DNA from 4 places in the Clostridium fermenticellae genome. Region 3 is predicted to be linked to each of the others. Evidence: a T-box and tRNA genes for the amino acid it is inferred to sense, from the RefSeq annotation. Region 3 holds a T-box; the other regions hold tRNA genes.
What was found. A T-box is a leader RNA that pairs with one kind of tRNA and senses whether it is charged. The one in region 3 lies ahead of alaS (alanine--tRNA ligase), so its partner is inferred to be a tRNA-Ala.

Region 1: it has a tRNA-Ala gene. The T-box ahead of alaS (alanine--tRNA ligase) is inferred to sense a tRNA for this amino acid. The anticodon was not compared.
Region 2: it has a tRNA-Ala gene. The T-box ahead of alaS (alanine--tRNA ligase) is inferred to sense a tRNA for this amino acid. The anticodon was not compared.
Region 4: it has a tRNA-Ala gene. The T-box ahead of alaS (alanine--tRNA ligase) is inferred to sense a tRNA for this amino acid. The anticodon was not compared.

Annotation. Positions count from the first base shown of each region.
Region 1 is NZ_CP032416.1:11,707-17,621, forward strand. Features, by position in the region: rRNA gene D4Z93_RS00045 (23S ribosomal RNA) at 1-2,395, shown strand, start outside; rRNA gene rrf (5S ribosomal RNA) at 2,494-2,610, shown strand; tRNA gene D4Z93_RS00055 (tRNA-Ile) at 2,627-2,703, shown strand; tRNA gene D4Z93_RS00060 (tRNA-Ala) at 2,709-2,784, shown strand; gene D4Z93_RS00065 (HD domain-containing protein) at 2,884-3,378, shown strand; gene D4Z93_RS00070 (transcription repressor NadR) at 3,396-3,911, shown strand; gene D4Z93_RS00075 (UPF0182 family protein) at 3,949-5,915, shown strand, end outside.
Region 2 is NZ_CP032416.1:2,455,220-2,461,134, reverse strand. Features, by position in the region: gene D4Z93_RS11415 (undecaprenyl-diphosphate phosphatase) at 1-187, shown strand, start outside; rRNA gene D4Z93_RS11410 (16S ribosomal RNA) at 940-2,452, shown strand; tRNA gene D4Z93_RS11405 (tRNA-Ala) at 2,540-2,615, shown strand; tRNA gene D4Z93_RS11400 (tRNA-Ile) at 2,619-2,695, shown strand; rRNA gene D4Z93_RS11395 (23S ribosomal RNA) at 2,944-5,844, shown strand.
Region 3 is NZ_CP032416.1:1,274,329-1,280,243, forward strand. Features, by position in the region: gene D4Z93_RS06150 (RrF2 family transcriptional regulator) at 1-182, shown strand, start outside; gene nifS (cysteine desulfurase NifS) at 183-1,394, shown strand; gene nifU (Fe-S cluster assembly scaffold protein NifU) at 1,400-1,828, shown strand; gene D4Z93_RS06165 (PRC-barrel domain-containing protein) at 1,926-2,435, shown strand; gene D4Z93_RS06170 (AI-2E family transporter) at 2,419-3,447, shown strand; T-box leader at 3,532-3,703, shown strand; gene alaS (alanine--tRNA ligase) at 3,750-5,915, shown strand, end outside.
Region 4 is NZ_CP032416.1:223,392-229,306, reverse strand. Features, by position in the region: rRNA gene D4Z93_RS01115 (23S ribosomal RNA) at 46-2,946, opposite strand; tRNA gene D4Z93_RS01110 (tRNA-Ile) at 3,195-3,271, opposite strand; tRNA gene D4Z93_RS01105 (tRNA-Ala) at 3,275-3,350, opposite strand; rRNA gene D4Z93_RS01100 (16S ribosomal RNA) at 3,438-4,950, opposite strand; tRNA gene D4Z93_RS01095 (tRNA-Ala) at 5,222-5,297, opposite strand; tRNA gene D4Z93_RS01090 (tRNA-Ile) at 5,303-5,379, opposite strand; rRNA gene rrf (5S ribosomal RNA) at 5,386-5,502, opposite strand.

The DNA.
Region 1 (5,915 bases), 1.3 Mb from region 3:
AGGTGAAAAGAACCCCGGAAGGGGAGTGAAATAGAACCTGAAACCGTGTGTCCACAACCGGTCGAAGCACATTTAAGTGCGACGACGTGCTTTTTGTAGAACGAGCCAGCGAGTTACGGTATGTAGCAAGGTTAAGTACTTATGGTACGGAGCCGGAGGGAAACCGAGTCTGAATAGGGCGACCAGTTGCATGCTGTAGACCCGAAACCGGGTGACCTATCCATGGACAGGATGAAGCGGAAGTAAAATTCCGTGGAGGTCCGAACCGCGTTGGTGTTGAAAAACCATGGGATGAGCTGTGGATAGCGGAGAAATTCCAATCGAACCCGGAGATAGCTGGTTCTCCTCGAAATAGCTTTAGGGCTAGCGTCGGGACTGAGTAATGGAGGTAGAGCACTGAATAGGCTAGGGGCTTTAAAAAGTTACTGAACCTTATCAAACTCCGAATGCCATTTACTTGTATCCCGGCAGTCAGACTGCGAATGATAAGATCCGTGGTCAAAAGGGAAACAGCCCAGATCATCAGCTAAGGTCCCAAAGTGTAAGTTAAGTGGTAAAGGATGTGGGATTTCTAAGACAACTAGGATGTTGGCTTAGAAGCAGCCACTCATTTAAAGAGTGCGTAATAGCTCACTAGTCGAGAGATCCTGCGCCGAAAATGTCCGGGGCTAAAACTTACCACCGAAGCTATGGACTCGTAAGAGTGGTAGAGGAGCTTCCTGTATGGATTGAAGCCGTACCGTAAGGAGCGGTGGACCGTACAGGAGTGAGTATGCTGGCATAAGTAGCGAGAAATAAGTGAGAATCTTATTGGTCGAAAACCTGAGGTTTCCTGGGGAAGGCTCGTCCTCCCAGGGTTAGTCGGGACCTAAGCCGAGGCCGAAAGGCGTAGGTGATGGACAATTGGTTGATATTCCAATACCGCCAGTTTGCGTTTGACAGATGGGATGACGCAGGAGGATAGGATGTGCACACTATTGGATGTGTGTCTAAGCACTCAGACGTGCCCGGAAGGTAAATCCACCGGGATTAGTTAAGGTGTTACAGGGATCTCTTTTTAAGAGAGAAGTATCCGGTTCCACGCTGCCAAGAAAAGTCTCTATGGAGTAAACCGGTGCCCGTACCGCAAACCGACACAGGTAGGTGAGGAGAAAATCCTAAGACCATCGGAAGAATTGCTGTTAAGGAACTAGGCAAATTGACCCCGTAACTTAGGGATAAGGGGTGCCATCTTTATTGATGGCCGCAGAGAATAGGCTCAAGCAACTGTTTAGCAAAAACACAGGTCTCTGCTAAAGCGTAAGCTGATGTATAGGGGCTGACGCCTGCCCGGTGCTGGAAGGTTAAGGGGAATACTAAGCCGTATGGCGAAGGTATGAACTTAAGCCCCAGTAAACGGCGGCCGTAACTATAACGGTCCTAAGGTAGCGAAATTCCTTGTCGGGTAAGTTCCGACCCGCACGAATGGCGTAATGATTTGAGCACTGTCTCAACAGCAAATCCGGCGAAATTGTAGTGCAAGTGAAGATGCTTGCTACCCGCAGTTGGACGGAAAGACCCCGTAGAGCTTTACTGCAGCTTAACATTGAGTTTCGGTATTGTCTGTACAGGATAGGTGGGAGACTTAGATACCCGGGCGTCAGCCCTGGTGGAGTCACCCTTGGGATACCACCCTGACAGTACTGGAATTCTAACCGGAGGCCATTTATCTGGTCACGGGACATTGTTAGGCGGGCAGTTTGACTGGGGCGGTCGCCTCCTAAAATGTAACGGAGGCGCCCAAAGGTTCCCTCAGAACGGTTAGAAATCGTTCGCAGAGTGCAAAGGCAGAAGGGAGCCTGACTGCGACACATACAGGTGGAGCAGGGACGAAAGTCGGGCTTAGTGATCCGGTGGTACCTCGTGGGAGGGCCATCGCTCAACGGATAAAAGCTACCTCGGGGATAACAGGCTGATCTCCCCCAAGAGTCCACATCGACGGGGAGGTTTGGCACCTCGATGTCGGCTCGTCGCATCCTGGGGCTGAAGTAGGTCCCAAGGGTTGGGCCGTTCGCCCATTAAAGCGGCACGCGAGCTGGGTTCAGAACGTCGTGAGACAGTTCGGTCCCTATCCGCTGCGGGCGCAGGAAATTTGAGAGGAGCTGTCCTTAGTACGAGAGGACCGGGATGGACTGACCTCTGGTGTACCAGTTGTTCCGCCAGGAGCACGGCTGGGTAGCTATGTCGGGACGGGATAAACGCTGAAAGCATCTAAGCGTGAAGCCCACCTCAAGATTAGATTTCCCATAGCGTAAGCTAGTAAGACCCCTTGAAGAACACAAGGTTGATAGGTCAGAGGTGTAAGCATAGCGATATGTTCAGCTGACTGATACTAATAGGTCGAGGGCTTGACCAGTTACTTTTCTTAATCAATTTCTTCTATCTTTACTGTGCAGTTTTGAGAGAACAATCTCAATTAGCCGGGGTTTATTTATAAACCTCCGCAATCAGCAATCTGGTGGTTATTACATAAAGGTAACACTCCTTCCCATACCGAACAGGTAGGTTAAGCTTTATTGTGCCGATGGTACTTCAGGGGCAGCCCTGCGGGAGAGTAGGTCATCGCCAGGTAAATCATACTATATTTGGATCTTTAGCTCAGTTGGTTAGAGCAACCGGCTCATAACCGGTAGGTCCGGGGTTCGAGTCCCTGAAGGTCCACCATGTATGGGGGTATAGCTCAGTTGGGAGAGCATCTGCCTTGCACGCAGAGGGTCAAGAGTTCGAGTCTCTTTATCTCCACCATAAAAAGTATCTGTGAAATAGTTTCACGGATACTTTTTTATTTTACAATTTTACCATATTGCATTAAAATGTATATATACATATAATAGAGGTTTTAATATGAATTTTTATAGGATAAAACAGTTTTATTGGGCAATAAATTCAACTTTGACTCCAAGTAGTATACATTTTGTGGAAAGTAATTTAAATTTAAATGAGCTTAAATTATTTAATAAATTATCTATAAGTGAAAAGCAGCATTGCATTAATGTTGCTTATGATGTTATAGGTGAATGTAAATTAAAAAATTTAAAACCAGATTTACTAATAAAGGCTGCATTATTACATGATATAGGTAAAATATATAAGAAGCTAAATATAATTGATAAATCTTTTATGGTTATTGCAGATAATTTATCAAACGGATATTTTAAAAAATTTTCTAATATAGAAAAAATTAATGTGTATTATAATCATGGTAAGATCGGAAGAGATATTCTTAAAAGATATAATGAAGAAGAGAGATTATTATATTTAGTTGAAAATCATAGTAATTTTAGTATAGATGATGATATAGAATTATATATATTAAGAAAATGTGATAGCAGAAATTAATATGTATGGAGGTTTTTATGAATTCAGTTCAAAGAAGAAAATATATAGAAGAATTGTTAAATAAAAGTGATGAACCACAAAAGGGTCATGTAATAGCCGAAAAATTAGGTGTTACAAGGCAAATAATAGTTAAGGATATAGCCATACTAAGGGCGGAAGGAAAAAAGGTTATTGCTACTCCAGATGGATATATAATTCCAAGACAAGATAATAATTTAGTAAGAAAGGTTATAGCTGTTTCTCATAAACCAGCTGATATAGAAGATGAGCTAGAAACTATTATAAAATATGGTGGTATCGTTGAAGATGTAATTGTAGAACATAAGATATATGGAGAAATAAAAGCTATGCTTATGCTTAAGAATTTTTATGATATTGAGAATTTTATGATTAATGTGAATAAATACAATTCAGAACCACTTCTGATACTTACTGGTGGGTTGCATTTACATACAATTTCTGCTGAGAATCATGGTATAATTAAGAATATATTGAAAGAATTAAAAATAAAGAATTATTTAGTTTCAGATTAATATGAGTTCTTTATTTTAAAATAAGAGAGGTGATATCATGAAATTTAATAAGAGACTGGTAATAGGAAGTGTAGTTCTTTTATTTTTAGTATTTTTATTGTTTATAAATAGAATTTCAGGTTTTGTAATAAATATAGAATGGTATAAAAAACTTGGATATTTATCTGTGTATTTTACTAAAATGATAGCAGTAATAAAGCTCATGATTCCTATATTTATTGTAGCATTTGTAGCTATATGGATATATTATAAAAGTCTTAATATGAGTATTATGAAATATAGAAAAGTGTTTGAAGTAAAAACTAAAAGAGAAACTGTACGAAAAAGAATATTTTTTATATTTGATTTTTTGGTTTCATTCATTATGGCCTATATTTTTTCTATTACTTATTGGTATAGAATACTTCAATTTACACATGCGGTTAAATTTGATATCTCAGATCCTATATTTCATATAAATGTATCTTTTTATGTGTTTAAATTGCCGCTTTTACAATCATTATTCGGTGGTTTTGTAAGTTTATTAGTAGTATTAGTACTTATAACACTTTTTGTTTACTTTACTTTAGTTCTAACTGATAAGGTAAAATACTCAAAAGGTTTTAAAATAAACCCAATTAACATAAATTCATTACATAGCGGGATAACTAAGTTTGCAGGCAAACAACTAGCTATAATAGCATCACTTTTGATGCTATGCGTATCAGTAGGATATATATTTAAATGTTTAAATCTTGTATACAGTACAAGAGGTGTTGCATTTGGTGCAAGTTATACAGATATACATGTTAGCTTACCGTTTTTTATAGTTATATCTGTAACTTCCATTATTTCATCTGGAGTGATATTTTGGAGTATAACTAAATCGAAAGTTAAACCTATTTTTGTATCCATTATAGCAATAATTGGATTAATCTTATTGGAAAATATAACTTCTCTAGGCGTTCAAAACTTTATAGTAAAATCAAATCAAAAAACTTTGGAACAGCCTTATATAAAATATGATATAGATTATACTAGAAAAGCATTTAATATTAATAAAACGGAAGTCCATCCTTTTGAAGTTAAGGATAATTTAACTTTAAAAGATATAGAAAGTAATAAGGATACAATAAATAATATTAGGATAAATTCAGTTAATCAAGCATTGGAGTTTTATAATCAGGTTCAGATTATAAGATATTATTATGAATTCAATGATGTGGATGTAGATAGATATAATATTGATGGAAAATTTAATCAAGTATTTATAGCTGCCAGAGAGATAGATACTCAATCTGTAGATCCTAATACTTGGCAGAATAAACATCTTATATACACACATGGCTATGGAATCGTTATGAATAAAGTTAATTCTGTAACTTCTGAAGGTCAGCCTGATTTTGTTATAAAAGATATTCCATCACAAAATAGTACAGATATAAAATTAAAGAATCCTAGAATTTATTTTGGGGAAAAAACTAATGATTATGCAATAGTTGATACCAATATGAATGAATTTGATTATCCGCAAGGTGGAAATAATCAAATGAATAAATATGATGGAACAGCAGGAATAAAAATGAGTTTTATAAATAAATTATTATTTGCAATTAATCAAAAGGATATAAACTTTATTTTATCTAGGGATATAAATAGTAATAGTAAAATATTAATAAATAGGAATATAGTTGATAGGGCTAAAAAAATTGCACCATTTTTAAAATATGATTCTAATCCTTATATAGTGATAAACAATGGAAAGCTTTGTTGGATATTGGATGCATACACTACATCAAATGTATATCCTTTTTCGCAACCTCAAGATGGTGTGAATTATATAAGAAATTCTGTAAAAGTTGTAATTGATGCAGAAAATGGAGATACGAATTTTTATATTGTTGATAAGAATGATCCTATAATAAATAGTTATTCAAAGATTTTTCCTGGATTATTTAAAGATACATCAGGCTTATCGAATGATATAAAGCAGCATTTTAAATATCCACAGGATATGTTTGATAT
Region 2 (5,915 bases), 1.2 Mb from region 3:
GATGACTTCCTCACAAATTGTAGCGCTTATAGTTGCATTTATAGTTGCATTTATAGTTGCATTGGTTGTTGTTGATGGTTTTATAAGCTTTTTGAAAAGAAAACCTATGAGAGTGTTTGCTATTTACAGAATAATTATTGGAGCTTTGATATTAGGACTTGTATTTACCAAAGTACTAACTGTTTAATTTTGAAATAGAATATACAGAAAAAAGATGAGGCAAAAAATGCTTCATTTTTTTTATATTTCAAATTAAAACCTGTGCATTTATCAGCTTTATAGGGTTTATAAATGAAAAGTTAATCCATCCCCCGGGAGATGCTGACAAAATCCGGTACTATAAATGCTTTTAGCAATTCTAAAGCCCGGTATTTTGAAAATCTAATAAAGATTGATAAACTCGTAAACTCAAACATATAAAATCTACTAAGACTTTTAAGAACGCTTCACTAAGACTTACTACAAAATTTTTTAATGTGCCTAAATTTTAGAAATCTTGGCCTGCACATAGGTTAAGCTTAGATTTGACCCTATGGGTTTGTAACTCTTCCTATAAGCAATAGTATAGATATACGTTTCCTAGTGTGTCCCTATATGCAAATATTAGAATTAAATAGTAATAACGAAATTGAAGATTATAAAATAATATAACAGCGTTAAATCATTTTTGAGTTTAATGTATTTATGGTAGAATAATTTCTGTTGTCAAAACATATCATATTTGGAATTGTAAAAAAATATTAGTGATTATGTTGACAACTGTTCTTGGATGTGATATTCTAAGAAAGCCATGTTGATGGTATTGAACATTGAAAATCAAACAGAGAAGAATAAAAATAAACCAGCAATTCTTTTGGAAGCTGCTTTGGCAGCTTAAAAGTAAAGTAAATGAGCTTAAGTTGAACTCAAAACTCTGAATAAGAGTTTTATATAAGAAATTAAATTGAGAGTTTGATCCTGGCTCAGGACGAACGCTGGCGGCGTGCTTAACACATGCAAGTCGAGCGAGAGAAATCCCTTCGGGGATGGATCTAGCGGCGGACGGGTGAGTAACACGTGGGCAACCTGCCTCAAAGAGGGGGATAGCCTCCCGAAAGGGAGATTAATACCGCATAATGTTGTTTTACTGCATAGTAAAGCAACCAAAGGAGTAATCCACTTTGAGATGGGCCCGCGTCGCATTAGTTAGTTGGTGGGGTAACGGCTCACCAAGGCGACGATGCGTAGCCGACCTGAGAGGGTGATCGGCCACATTGGAACTGAGAGACGGTCCAGACTCCTACGGGAGGCAGCAGTGGGGAATATTGCACAATGGGCGGAAGCCTGATGCAGCAACGCCGCGTGGGTGATGAAGGTTTTCGGATTGTAAAGCCCTGTCTTTTGGGACGATAATGACGGTACCAAAGGAGGAAGCCACGGCTAACTACGTGCCAGCAGCCGCGGTAATACGTAGGTGGCGAGCGTTGTCCGGATTTACTGGGCGTAAAGGGTGCGTAGGCGGATATTTAAGTGGGATGTGAAAACCCCGGGCTTAACCCGGGGACTGCATTTCAAACTGGATATCTGGAGTGCAGGAGAGGAAAGCGGAATTCCTAGTGTAGCGGTGAAATGCGTAGAGATTAGGAAGAACACCAGTGGCGAAGGCGGCTTTCTGGACTGTAACTGACGCTGAGGCACGAAAGCGTGGGTAGCAAACAGGATTAGATACCCTGGTAGTCCACGCCGTAAACGATGAGTACTAGGTGTAGGAGGTATCGACCCCTTCTGTGCCGCAGTAAACGCAATAAGTACTCCGCCTGGGAAGTACGATCGCAAGATTAAAACTCAAAGGAATTGACGGGGGCCCGCACAAGCAGCGGAGCATGTGGTTTAATTCGAAGCAACGCGAAGAACCTTACCTAGACTTGACATCCCCTGAATTACCTGTAATTAGGGAAGCCCTCCGGGGCAGGGAGACAGGTGGTGCATGGTTGTCGTCAGCTCGTGTCGTGAGATGTTAGGTTAAGTCCTGCAACGAGCGCAACCCCTATCATTAGTTGCTACCATTAAGTTGAGCACTCTAGTGAGACTGCCCGGGTCAACCGGGAGGAAGGTGGGGATGACGTCAAATCATCATGCCCCTTATGTCTAGGGCTACACACGTGCTACAATGGTGAATACAGAGAGATGCAAACCCGCAAGGGTGAGCCAAACTTTAAAATTCACCTCAGTTCGGATTGCAGGCTGAAACCCGCCTGCATGAAGCTGGAGTTGCTAGTAATCGCGAATCAGAATGTCGCGGTGAATGCGTTCCCGGGCCTTGTACACACCGCCCGTCACACCATGAGAGTTGGCAACACCCGAAGTCCGTGGGGTAACCGTAAGGAACCAGCGGCCGAAGGTGGGGTTAATAATTGGGGTGAAGTCGTAACAAGGTAGCCGTAGGAGAACCTGCGGCTGGATCACCTCCTTTCTAAGGAGTCGTAAGATAGGTAACTCTATCTTAAAGACTGGTTTATATTTATCTGTTTGATTTATATTGTTCACAATTCTAATATATGGGGGTATAGCTCAGTTGGGAGAGCATCTGCCTTGCACGCAGAGGGTCAAGAGTTCGAGTCTCTTTATCTCCACCATATGGGCTTATAGCTCAGCTGGTTAGAGCGCACGCCTGATAAGCGTGAGGTCGATGGTTCGAGTCCATTTAAGCCCACCATTTGTTCTTTGAAAACTGCACAGAGAAGAAAGTTAAAGTAAAGTTATTACTTTGTAAAATTGATTAAAGATTCTTAATTATTTGATATATATTAACATATATTATTATTAATTAACCGGTAAAAATTGATAGAAACGGGTAGCTTGCGGAAAATGTCGGGCGAAGAGCGGAGCTTACTTAGGTAAGTGAGTGTCTGAGCGAAACATTTGACAGAAAGATACGGAGTTTATAGCAATTTTTACTTAAAAGGTCAAGCTACAAAGGGCGCATGGTGAATGCCATGGCACCAGGAGTCGAAGAAGGACGCGATAAGCTGCGATAAGCTTCGGGTAGGCGCAAATAGCCTGTGATCCGTAGATTTCCGAATGGGGCAACCCACATGACTAACGTCATGTACTGTAAACTGAATTCATAGGTTTATAGAGACACACCCGGGGAACTGAAACATCTAAGTACCCGGAGGAAGAGAAAGAAATATCGATTTCTTTAGTAGCGGCGAGCGAAAGAGAATGAGTCCAAACCAGGAACTTGTTCCTGGGGTTGCGGGTAGATCACAATTACTTTTATTCTTTAATTGAAGAGAGCTGGAAGGCTCCGCCACAGAAGGTAAAAGCCCTGTAAGTAAAAAAGAATTTTAGTTAGATCTATTCCAGAGTACCACGAGACACGTGAAACCTTGTGGGAAGCTGGGAGGACCACCTCCCAAGGCTAAATACTACCTGGTGACCGATAGTGAAGCAGTACCGTGAGGGAAAGGTGAAAAGAACCCCGGAAGGGGAGTGAAATAGAACCTGAAACCGTGTGTCCACAACCGGTCGAAGCACATTTAAGTGCGACGACGTGCTTTTTGTAGAACGAGCCAGCGAGTTACGGTATGTAGCAAGGTTAAGTACTTATGGTACGGAGCCGGAGGGAAACCGAGTCTGAATAGGGCGACCAGTTGCATGCTGTAGACCCGAAACCGGGTGACCTATCCATGGACAGGATGAAGCGGAAGTAAAATTCCGTGGAGGTCCGAACCGCGTTGGTGTTGAAAAACCATGGGATGAGCTGTGGATAGCGGAGAAATTCCAATCGAACCCGGAGATAGCTGGTTCTCCTCGAAATAGCTTTAGGGCTAGCGTCGGGACTGAGTAATGGAGGTAGAGCACTGAATAGGCTAGGGGCTTTAAAAAGTTACTGAACCTTATCAAACTCCGAATGCCATTTACTTGTATCCCGGCAGTCAGACTGCGAATGATAAGATCCGTGGTCAAAAGGGAAACAGCCCAGATCATCAGCTAAGGTCCCAAAGTGTAAGTTAAGTGGTAAAGGATGTGGGATTTCTAAGACAACTAGGATGTTGGCTTAGAAGCAGCCACTCATTTAAAGAGTGCGTAATAGCTCACTAGTCGAGAGATCCTGCGCCGAAAATGTCCGGGGCTAAAACTTACCACCGAAGCTATGGACTCGTAAGAGTGGTAGAGGAGCTTCCTGTATGGATTGAAGCCGTACCGTAAGGAGCGGTGGACCGTACAGGAGTGAGTATGCTGGCATAAGTAGCGAGAAATAAGTGAGAATCTTATTGGTCGAAAACCTGAGGTTTCCTGGGGAAGGCTCGTCCTCCCAGGGTTAGTCGGGACCTAAGCCGAGGCCGAAAGGCGTAGGTGATGGACAATTGGTTGATATTCCAATACCGCCAGTTTGCGTTTGACAGATGGGATGACGCAGGAGGATAGGATGTGCACACTATTGGATGTGTGTCTAAGCACTTAGACGTGCCCGGAAGGTAAATCCACCGGGATTAGTTAAGGTGTTACAGGGATCTCTTTTTAAGAGAGAAGTATCCGGTTCCACGCTGCCAAGAAAAGTCTCTATGGAGTAAACCGGTGCCCGTACCGCAAACCGACACAGGTAGGTGAGGAGAAAATCCTAAGACCATCGGAAGAATTGCTGTTAAGGAACTAGGCAAATTGACCCCGTAACTTAGGGATAAGGGGTGCCATCTTTATTGATGGCCGCAGAGAATAGGCTCAAGCAACTGTTTAGCAAAAACACAGGTCTCTGCTAAAGCGTAAGCTGATGTATAGGGGCTGACGCCTGCCCGGTGCTGGAAGGTTAAGGGGAATACTAAGCCGTATGGCGAAGGTATGAACTTAAGCCCCAGTAAACGGCGGCCGTAACTATAACGGTCCTAAGGTAGCGAAATTCCTTGTCGGGTAAGTTCCGACCCGCACGAATGGCGTAATGATTTGAGCACTGTCTCAACAGCAAATCCGGCGAAATTGTAGTGCAAGTGAAGATGCTTGCTACCCGCAGTTGGACGGAAAGACCCCGTAGAGCTTTACTGCAGCTTAACATTGAGTTTCGGTATTGTCTGTACAGGATAGGTGGGAGACTTAGATACCCGGGCGTCAGCCCTGGTGGAGTCACCCTTGGGATACCACCCTGACAGTACTGGAATTCTAACCGGAGGCCATTTATCTGGTCACGGGACATTGTTAGGCGGGCAGTTTGACTGGGGCGGTCGCCTCCTAAAATGTAACGGAGGCGCCCAAAGGTTCCCTCAGAACGGTTAGAAATCGTTCGCAGAGTGCAAAGGCAGAAGGGAGCCTGACTGCGACACATACAGGTGGAGCAGGGACGAAAGTCGGGCTTAGTGATCCGGTGGTACCTCGTGGGAGGGCCATCGCTCAACGGATAAAAGCTACCTCGGGGATAACAGGCTGATCTCCCCCAAGAGTCCACATCGACGGGGAGGTTTGGCACCTCGATGTCGGCTCGTCGCATCCTGGGGCTGAAGTAGGTCCCAAGGGTTGGGCCGTTCGCCCATTAAAGCGGCACGCGAGCTGGGTTCAGAACGTCGTGAGACAGTTCGGTCCCTATCCGCTGCGGGCGCAGGAAATTTGAGAGGAGCTGTCCTTAGTACGAGAGGACCGGGATGGACTGACCTCTGGTGTACCAGTTGTTCCGCCAGGAGCACGGCTGGGTAGCTATGTCGGGACGGGATAAACGCTGAAAGCATCTAAGCGTGAAGCCCACCTCAAGATTAGATTTCCCATAGCGTAAGCTAGTAAGACCCCTTGAAGAACACAAGGTTGATAGGTCAGAGGTGTAAGCATAGCGATATGTTCAGCTGACTGATACTAATAGGTCGAGGGCTTGACCAGTTACTTTTCTTAATCAATTTCTTCTATCTTTACTGTGCAGTTTTGAGAGAACAATCTCAATTAGCCGGGAT
Region 3 (5,915 bases):
CAGATTGTATAGATGCAAGCAAGGAAAATGTATGCAGCAATGTTGATTATTGTGCTACAAGGCTTTTATGGACTAGGATAAAGCAAAGTATTGACAATGTGATGGAATCGACCACACTTCAAGATATGGTAGATGATTATAAACAAATGAATTTAAACAAAGTGAAGGGAGATAATTTATAAATGGATAAAAAAATTTATATGGATTATTCAGCAACTACTTATACTAAGCCGGAGGTATTGGAAGAGATGCTTCCTTACTTTACCGAGTATTTTGGGAACCCATCTTCTTTGTATTCTATATCAGATGAGCCTAAGAAGGCTATAGATAAAGCTAGAGGAAGAGTTGCAAAAGCTTTGAATGCTGAAAAAAGTGAGATATTTTTTACAGCAGGAGGTTCAGAGAGTGATAACTGGATACTAAAGGGAATAGCATTTGCAAATAAAAATAAAGGAAATCATATTATAACAACTAAAATAGAACATCATGCTATATTAAATGCATGTAAATTTCTCGAAAGAAATGGATTTGAAGTAACATATCTTCCAGTAGATGAATATGGTTTTATAAATTTAAATGATCTGAAAAATGCTATTACAGATAAAACTATATTGGTTTCGATAATGTTTGCTAATAATGAGGTAGGAACTATTCAACCTATCGAAGAAATAGGCAAGATATGCAAAGAACATAAGATATATTTTCACACAGATGCAGTTCAGGCTGTTACACATGTAAACATAGATGTCAAAGCGATGAACATAGATGCACTTTCGATGTCAGGACATAAATTTTATGGACCTAAGGGAATAGGAGCTATGTACTTAAGAAAAGGTGTAAAAATAGAGAATCTTATTCATGGTGGAGAGCAGGAAAAAGGTAAGAGAGCTTCGACTGAAAATGTTCCTGGAATAGTTGGAATAGGGAAAGCAATAGAGTTAGCTACGAATGAAATGGAAAAAGAATCAGCAAGGCTTTCGAAACTTAGAAATAATCTGCTCGAAAATATACCGCAAATGATACCTTATACTAGAATAAATGGACCAATAGGAAAGGACTTAGATAAAAGGTTACCTGGAAATGCTAATTTTAGTTTTATAGGTATAGAAGGTGAAACACTTTTACTTGATTTGAATGATTATGGTATAGAGATTTCAACAGGAAGTGCTTGTGCATCAGCTTCACTGGATCCATCACATGTACTTCTATCTTTAGGATTGCCTCATGAGATAGCACATGGATCAATGAGACTAAGTCTTGGAGCAGGAACTACAGAAGAGGACGTAGACTATGCACTTAAAGTAATTCCTAAGGTTGTTAAGAGAAGAAGAGATATGTCACCACTTTGGGAAGAATTTTTGTCAAATGAGAAAAATAAGAAAGAAGGTAAATAATTATGATGTATAGTGAAAAAGTTATGGATCATTTTAGAAATCCTAGAAATGTAGGAGAAATTCCTGACGCGAATGGTATAGGAGAGGTTGGAAACCCACAATGTGGAGATATAATGAAAATGTATATAAAGGTTGAGGATAATGTCATAAAGGATGTTAAATTTAAGACATTTGGCTGCGGTTCTGCAATAGCTTCTTCAAGTATGGCTACTGAACTTATAAAGGGAAAGACATTAGAGGATGCATGGAGTCTTACAAATAAAGCGGTAGCTGAAGCATTAGACGGACTTCCACCAGTAAAAATACATTGTTCAGTTTTGGCGGAAGAGGCAATTCATAAAGCAATAAATAACTACAGAGAGTCAGTAGGACTAGAACCTTGGGATTTAAAAACACATTCAGAGACTATTCATGAACATGTTCACGGAAATTAATAACTTGTTTCTAATATAACCTCTTTTTAAAGAGGTTATATTTTTTTTGTATTTGGGAAAAATACCATAGAGAATTTGTATTTAGGAGATGTGCATTATGTATAGATCTAAGGATTTTATGCTTATGGAGGTAATAGATTTAACTGGTAAAAAGCTTGGACTTATAAATGATATTATTGTAGATTTTGATAGCAGAAAAGTACTTGGGTTTAGTGTATCATCTAATAATTGGTTCGGAAAAAATATTAGTATCTTGTTTGAGGATATTGTAAGTTTTAATTCTGTGATGATAGTTGCAAAAGCTACAAATGGTGATTTCTTAAATTTTAAGGATGTAAAAGGAATAGATGTTCGTGATAGAGAAGAGAATATAATTGGCATAGTAGAAGATATAATGTTTGAAGAAAAGAAATTTAATATACTTACATTGGTGGTATCGACAGGTATTATTAATAATTTTATATACGGGAAAAAAATAGTACTTGTAAAAGATATAATACTTGGGGATAAGAATATTTTTTTGAATAAGAGAAGTGAGAATGTAAGTTTATTGAGTTTGCCACATCGATTATTTAAGGAAGATGATTTAGATGAAGGTAGATTATAAAAGCAAAAAAATAAGATATATTTTATCTGCACTTATAGGTTTGTTAATAATATATCTTCTAATAAAAAGTATTATAATAAGAGAAGTAGTATACCTGGTTTTTATTTCTTTTATCATATCATATGCATTAAAACCTGTACAAAAATATCTAGAGGGATTTGGTCTAAAGAGCAATTATAGTGCACTTATTATCATATGTGTATTGACATTTATATTTATTTTAGGTATAGGTATTTTAATACCATCTATAATTAGAGAAGGTTCAAATATAAGTGATGCTGTGAGCGGGATTCAGAATTTTATTGATAATTTATACTATAAAATAAAAATAATAAGTAATAATCCAACTATATATAGAATAATGAATGATTTGTCACTTAAAGTAAATCATCAGATTACATTAGCAGGATCAAGATTGTTTGATGTAATACTTAATATGGGGGGAAATTTAATGGCATTTGCTATTATTCCGATAATATCATACTATTTTTTATCAGATGCCAATAATATAAATAACACGGCTTTAAATTTTTTCCCGGCAAAAAGCAGAAATATAATAAAAAAAATTAGCTTAGATATAGATAAAGTACTTGGAAAATATATATTAAGTCAATTGTTTTTGTGTGCAATTATCGGAGCATTTACGTTTATTATACTTATGTTTTTTAAGGTGGATTTTCCTGTAATATTGTCTATGTATAATGCATTTATGAATATAATTCCGTATTTTGGACCGATATTTGGAGCATTCCCGGTTATTTTTGTTGCATTAATAAGGTCACCGCAAAGTGCACTGTGGGTTACAGTCTGGCTTTATATACTACAACAGGTAGAAGGAAATATACTATCACCTAAGGTTACAGGAGATAGTGTAAGTATGCATCCTCTGATGGTAATAATTTTATTGATTTTAGGCGGGAAAATAGCAGGATTCATGGGAATGATACTTGCAATTCCAATTGGAGTAATAATTAAAGGAATTTATGATAATATAAATTATTACATATTTTAATGGTTTGATTTTATAGTTAACTCTATATTGACATATTGTAAAGTTTTGCTTATAATCATATAATAATCAAGTAAAAATGTAATATTATTGATGATGATCAGGAGAAGTAAATATATTTCTGCACTTAGAGAAAAAGTGGTTGGTGAAAACTTTTTGAGAATAATATTGAAGCAGCCCGGGAGTTATGTTATAAATGAGTTCACAATTAATATTTGTGTAATTAGGGTGGTACCGCGGAGTAGCTTTCGTCCCTTGGGGATGGGAGTTTTTTTTATGAAATTAATACATTAGGAGTGATGAAAATGGAAAATTTGGGACTAAATGATATAAGAGAGAAGTATTTAAGCTTTTTTGAAGAAAAAGAACATTTAAGAATGCATAGTTTTTCTCTTGTACCTAAGAATGATAAGAGTCTACTTTTAATTAATGCTGGTATGGCTCCACTGAAACCATATTTTACTGGACTTAAAACTCCACCTAAAAAGAGAGTTGCTACATGCCAAAAATGTGTAAGAACTGGGGATATAGAAAATGTAGGAAAAACATCTAGACACGGAACTTTCTTTGAGATGCTCGGAAACTTTTCTTTTGGTGATTATTTTAAAAGAGAAGCAATTTCATGGGCCTGGGAGTTTATAACTAAAATTTTAAAATTGCCAGAAGATAGATTGTATGTGACTATATATCTTGATGATGATGAAGCATTTGAAATTTGGAGCAAAGAGATTGGTGTGGATGAATCAAGAATATTTAGACTTGGAAAAGAGGATAATTTTTGGGAACATGGTGTAGGGCCGTGTGGACCCTGTTCTGAGATACACTATGATAAAAATATTGAAAGAGGAATAATAAAGACGGTAGATGAATTCATAAAAGCTGGGGATGATGATAGAGTAATTGAGTTTTGGAATCTTGTATTTACTCAATTTGATAAAGATGAGGAAGGAAATTATAACAGACTTGCAAATCCAAATATAGATACAGGAATGGGACTTGAAAGGATGGCAACTATAATGCAGAACAAGGAAAGCATATTTGAGGTCGATACAATTAGAAATATTTTAGATGAAGTATGTAAGATTGCTAATGTTAAATATGATGAAAATTCGAAAGAGGACGTATCTATTAGAGTTATAACTGATCATATAAGAAGCTTGACTTTTATGATTTCAGATGGCATATTACCCTCAAATGAGGGGAGAGGGTATGTTCTTAGAAGGCTTTTAAGAAGAGCTGCCAAACATGGAAAATCACTAGGAATAAATAATGCCTTTTTGTATAAACTAGCAGATGTAGTTATAGATAATTCGTGTGGAAATTATCCTGAGTTATCAGAGAAAAGGGATTATATAAAGAGAGTTATAAGCCTTGAAGAACAGAGATTTGATGAAACTATAGACAGTGGAATGCAGATTTTAGATGAATTTATGAATGATATGCTTGAAAAAAGGCAAACAGTTTTATCTGGTAAAAAAGCATTCAAATTATATGACACATATGGATTCCCTATCGAATTAACGGAAGAGATACTCGAAGAAAATGGAATGTCAGTTGACTTGAAAGAATTTGATGAGGAAATGGATATACAGAGAAAAAGAGCTAGAGCAGCAAGAGAAGAGACAAATTATATGGGAACAGAAGATACTATATTAAATAAAATACCACTTGATATAGAAACTGAGTTTGAAGGGTATAATAATATAGAGTATACTTCAAAAGTTATACTTTTAGTTAGGGATGAACAGTTCGTTGATTCACTAAATGAAGCAGATGATGGAATAATTGTAGTTCAACATACCCCTTTTTATGCAGAAATGGGTGGTCAAGTAGGTGATACTGGATATATATATAATGACTCCTTTAAGGGAAGAGTAGTAGACTGCAAAAATAATATTTCAGGTAAAATACTACATTTTATAAAAGTTGAAAAAGGCAGTGTAAAGTTAAATGATAATGTAAATTTGGCTGTTGATGAAGAACGTAGAAATAAAATAAGAAGAAATCACACTGCTACACATATTTTGGATTCGGCTCTGAAAAGAGTTTTAGGTGATCATGTACATCAGTCAGGTTCATATCTTGATGATGAAAGGTTGAGATTTGATTTTAATCATTTTAAGGCTTTGAACAGTGATGAATTAAAGAGTGTTGAGAGACTTGTAAATAAGACTATAATGAGTGGATTAGAAGTAAATACCCGTATTATGAATCTTGAGGAAGCAAAAAAAATTGGTGCAATAGCTTTATTTGATGATAAATACAAAGATGAAGTTAGAGTAGTTTCGGTTGGAGATTTTAGTATGGAGTTATGTGGTGGAACACATGCAGTTAATTCATCTGAAATAGGATTATTTAAAATAGTATCTGAAACTGGAATTGCAGCTGGTATAAGGAGAATAGAAGCTATTACAGGATTTAGAGCATTAGATTTTGTTGAAGGCAAGAGTGATTTATTAAAACAGGCAGCA
Region 4 (5,915 bases), 1.1 Mb from region 3:
CAAAACTGCACAGTAAAGATAGAAGAAATTGATTAAGAAAAGTAACTGGTCAAGCCCTCGACCTATTAGTATCAGTCAGCTGAACATATCGCTATGCTTACACCTCTGACCTATCAACCTTGTGTTCTTCAAGGGGTCTTACTAGCTTACGCTATGGGAAATCTAATCTTGAGGTGGGCTTCACGCTTAGATGCTTTCAGCGTTTATCCCGTCCCGACATAGCTACCCAGCCGTGCTCCTGGCGGAACAACTGGTACACCAGAGGTCAGTCCATCCCGGTCCTCTCGTACTAAGGACAGCTCCTCTCAAATTTCCTGCGCCCGCAGCGGATAGGGACCGAACTGTCTCACGACGTTCTGAACCCAGCTCGCGTGCCGCTTTAATGGGCGAACGGCCCAACCCTTGGGACCTACTTCAGCCCCAGGATGCGACGAGCCGACATCGAGGTGCCAAACCTCCCCGTCGATGTGGACTCTTGGGGGAGATCAGCCTGTTATCCCCGAGGTAGCTTTTATCCGTTGAGCGATGGCCCTCCCACGAGGTACCACCGGATCACTAAGCCCGACTTTCGTCCCTGCTCCACCTGTATGTGTCGCAGTCAGGCTCCCTTCTGCCTTTGCACTCTGCGAACGATTTCTAACCGTTCTGAGGGAACCTTTGGGCGCCTCCGTTACATTTTAGGAGGCGACCGCCCCAGTCAAACTGCCCGCCTAACAATGTCCCGTGACCAGATAAATGGCCTCCGGTTAGAATTCCAGTACTGTCAGGGTGGTATCCCAAGGGTGACTCCACCAGGGCTGACGCCCGGGTATCTAAGTCTCCCACCTATCCTGTACAGACAATACCGGAACTCAATGTTAAGCTGCAGTAAAGCTCTACGGGGTCTTTCCGTCCAACTGCGGGTAGCAAGCATCTTCACTTGCACTACAATTTCGCCGGATTTGCTGTTGAGACAGTGCTCAAATCATTACGCCATTCGTGCGGGTCGGAACTTACCCGACAAGGAATTTCGCTACCTTAGGACCGTTATAGTTACGGCCGCCGTTTACTGGGGCTTAAGTTCATACCTTCGCCATACGGCTTAGTATTCCCCTTAACCTTCCAGCACCGGGCAGGCGTCAGCCCCTATACATCAGCTTACGCTTTAGCAGAGACCTGTGTTTTTGCTAAACAGTTGCTTGAGCCTATTCTCTGCGGCCATCAATAAAGATGGCACCCCTTATCCCTAAGTTACGGGGTCAATTTGCCTAGTTCCTTAACAGCAATTCTTCCGATGGTCTTAGGATTTTCTCCTCACCTACCTGTGTCGGTTTGCGGTACGGGCACCGGTTTACTCCATAGAGACTTTTCTTGGCAGCGTGGAACCGGATACTTCTCTCTTAAAAAGAGATCCCTGTAACACCTTAACTAATCCCGGTGGATTTACCTTCCGGGCACGTCTGAGTGCTTAGACACACATCCAATAGTGTGCACATCCTATCCTCCTGCGTCATCCCATCTGTCAAACGTAAACTGGCGGTATTGGAATATCAACCAATTGTCCATCACCTACGCCTTTCGGCCTCGGCTTAGGTCCCGACTAACCCTGGGAGGACGAGCCTTCCCCAGGAAACCTCAGGTTTTCGACCAATAAGATTCTCACTTATTTCTCGCTACTTATGCCAGCATACTCACTCCTGTACGGTCCACCGCTCCTTACGGTACGGCTTCAATCCATACAGGAAGCTCCTCTACCACTCTTACGAGTCCATAGCTTCGGTGGTAAGTTTTAGCCCCGGACATTTTCGGCGCAGGATCTCTCGACTAGTGAGCTATTACGCACTCTTTAAATGAGTGGCTGCTTCTAAGCCAACATCCTAGTTGTCTTAGAAATCCCACATCCTTTACCACTTAACTTACACTTTGGGACCTTAGCTGATGATCTGGGCTGTTTCCCTTTTGACCACGGATCTTATCATTCGCAGTCTGACTGCCGGGATACAAGTAAATGGCATTCGGAGTTTGATAAGGTTCAGTAACTTTTTAAAGCCCCTAGCCTATTCAGTGCTCTACCTCCATTACTCAGTCCCGACGCTAGCCCTAAAGCTATTTCGAGGAGAACCAGCTATCTCCGGGTTCGATTGGAATTTCTCCGCTATCCACAGCTCATCCCATGGTTTTTCAACACCAACGCGGTTCGGACCTCCACGGAATTTTACTTCCGCTTCATCCTGTCCATGGATAGGTCACCCGGTTTCGGGTCTACAGCATGCAACTGGTCGCCCTATTCAGACTCGGTTTCCCTCCGGCTCCGTACCATAAGTACTTAACCTTGCTACATACCGTAACTCGCTGGCTCGTTCTACAAAAAGCACGTCGTCGCACTTAAATGTGCTTCGACCGGTTGTGGACACACGGTTTCAGGTTCTATTTCACTCCCCTTCCGGGGTTCTTTTCACCTTTCCCTCACGGTACTGCTTCACTATCGGTCACCAGGTAGTATTTAGCCTTGGGAGGTGGTCCTCCCAGCTTCCCACAAGGTTTCACGTGTCTCGTGGTACTCTGGAATAGATCTAACTAAAATTCTTTTTTACTTACAGGGCTTTTACCTTCTGTGGCGGAGCCTTCCAGCTCTCTTCAATTAAAGAATAAAAGTAATTGTGATCTACCCGCAACCCCAGGAACAAGTTCCTGGTTTGGGCTCATTCTCTTTCGCTCGCCGCTACTAAAGAAATCGATATTTCTTTCTCTTCCTCCGGGTACTTAGATGTTTCAGTTCCCCGGGTGTGTCTCTATAAACCTATGAATTCAGTTTACAGTACATGACGTTAGTCATGCGGGTTGCCCCATTCGGAAATCTACGGATCACAGGCTATTTGCGCCTACCCGGAGCTTATCGCAGCTTATCGCGTCCTTCTTCGACTCCTGGTGCCATGGCATTCACCATGCGCCCTTTGTAGCTTGACCTTTTAAGTAAAAATTGCTATAAACTCCGTATCTTTCTGTCAAATGTTTCGCCCGGATACTCACTTACATAAGTAAGCTCCACCCTTTGCACGACATTTTCCTCAAGCTACCCGTTTCTATCAATTTTTACCGGTTAATTAATAATAATATATGTTAATATATATCAAATAATTAAGAATCTTTAATCAATTTTACAAAGTAATAACTTTACTTTAACTTTCTTCTCTGTGCAGTTTTCAAAGAACAAATGGTGGGCTTAAATGGACTCGAACCATCGACCTCACGCTTATCAGGCGTGCGCTCTAACCAGCTGAGCTATAAGCCCACATGGTGGAGATAAAGAGACTCGAACTCTTGACCCTCTGCGTGCAAGGCAGATGCTCTCCCAACTGAGCTATACCCCCATATATTAGAATTGTGAACAATATAAATCAAACAGATAAATATAAACCGATCTTTAAGATAGAGTTACCTATCTTACGACTCCTTAGAAAGGAGGTGATCCAGCCGCAGGTTCTCCTACGGCTACCTTGTTACGACTTCACCCCAATTATTAACCCCACCTTCGGCCGCTGGTTCCTTACGGTTACCCCACGGACTTCGGGTGTTGCCAACTCTCATGGTGTGACGGGCGGTGTGTACAAGGCCCGGGAACGCATTCACCGCGACATTCTGATTCGCGATTACTAGCAACTCCAGCTTCATGCAGGCGGGTTTCAGCCTGCAATCCGAACTGAGGTGAATTTTAAAGTTTGGCTCACCCTTGCGGGTTTGCATCTCTCTGTATTCACCATTGTAGCACGTGTGTAGCCCTAGACATAAGGGGCATGATGATTTGACGTCATCCCCACCTTCCTCCCGGTTGACCCGGGCAGTCTCACTAGAGTGCTCAACTTAATGGTAGCAACTAATGATAGGGGTTGCGCTCGTTGCAGGACTTAACCTAACATCTCACGACACGAGCTGACGACAACCATGCACCACCTGTCTCCCTGCCCCGGAGGGCTTCCCTAATTACAGGTAATTCAGGGGATGTCAAGTCTAGGTAAGGTTCTTCGCGTTGCTTCGAATTAAACCACATGCTCCGCTGCTTGTGCGGGCCCCCGTCAATTCCTTTGAGTTTTAATCTTGCGATCGTACTTCCCAGGCGGAGTACTTATTGCGTTTACTGCGGCACAGAAGGGGTCGATACCTCCTACACCTAGTACTCATCGTTTACGGCGTGGACTACCAGGGTATCTAATCCTGTTTGCTACCCACGCTTTCGTGCCTCAGCGTCAGTTACAGTCCAGAAAGCCGCCTTCGCCACTGGTGTTCTTCCTAATCTCTACGCATTTCACCGCTACACTAGGAATTCCGCTTTCCTCTCCTGCACTCCAGATATCCAGTTTGAAATGCAGTCCCCGGGTTAAGCCCGGGGTTTTCACATCCCACTTAAATATCCGCCTACGCACCCTTTACGCCCAGTAAATCCGGACAACGCTCGCCACCTACGTATTACCGCGGCTGCTGGCACGTAGTTAGCCGTGGCTTCCTCCTTTGGTACCGTCATTATCGTCCCAAAAGACAGGGCTTTACAATCCGAAAACCTTCATCACCCACGCGGCGTTGCTGCATCAGGCTTCCGCCCATTGTGCAATATTCCCCACTGCTGCCTCCCGTAGGAGTCTGGACCGTCTCTCAGTTCCAATGTGGCCGATCACCCTCTCAGGTCGGCTACGCATCGTCGCCTTGGTGAGCCATTACCTCACCAACTAACTAATGCGGCGCGGGCCCATCTCAAAGTGGATTACTCCTTTGGTTGCTTTACTATGCAGTAAAACAACATTATGCGGTATTAATCTCCCTTTCGGGAGGCTATCCCCCTCTTTGAGGCAGGTTGCCCACGTGTTACTCACCCGTCCGCCGCTAGATCCATCCCCGAAGGGATTTCTCTCGCTCGACTTGCATGTGTTAAGCACGCCGCCAGCGTTCGTCCTGAGCCAGGATCAAACTCTCAATTTAATTTCTTATATAAAACTCTTATTCAGAGTTTTGAGTTCAACTTAAGCTCATTTACTTTACTTTTAAGCTGCCAAAACAGCTTTCAAAAGAATTGCTGGTTTATTTTTTACTCTTCTCTGTTTGATTTTCAAGGTTCACTAACATTTACAACGATTAATATAATACCATACTAAGTTTATACTGTCAAGAAAACATTTTAGACAAAATAGAACTTCACATATTATTTTTTAGTATAAAAAAGATGAGGAAAGTAAATTTTCCTCATCTTTTATGGTGGAGATAAAGAGACTCGAACTCTTGACCCTCTGCGTGCAAGGCAGATGCTCTCCCAACTGAGCTATACCCCCATATTTGGTGGACCTTCAGGGATTCGAACCCCGGACCGACCGGTTATGAGCCGGTTGCTCTAACCAACTGAGCTAAAGATCCATACTAATCCGGCAACGACTTGCTCTTCCACAAAGTCTCCTCTGAAGTACCATAAGCACAATAAAGCTTAACCTACCTGTTCGATATGGGAAGGAGTGTTACCTTTATGTAATAATCACCAGATATATGTCACAATGTAGTCTATCTATAAAACCCGATTGGCTACAATTAAGAATTATACTAGCGTAATATTACTTTGTCAATAGTTTTTTATATTTTTAGTCATATTTAGTTTCTAAGTATATCATACCAAATTAATGAGCTTCATTATATTTTCAACAGCCTTTTCTATATTGTTCTGCCCATCTTTTAATACATCAGATAAAGTTGTTATTCCTCTTACTATACTAAAGTTGAATTAATTCCTTCATTAGAATAGTAAAATTAAAATACAAATTTACGAGATATCATAAGAGAAACTATTAAATAATACTTTAAAACAGATTTCAGCTATAATTTACCCTTATATTATAGTTGAAATTTACTTATTATCTCTGTTATTTTGATTATAGACAAAACTTTAATCAGAATAACAA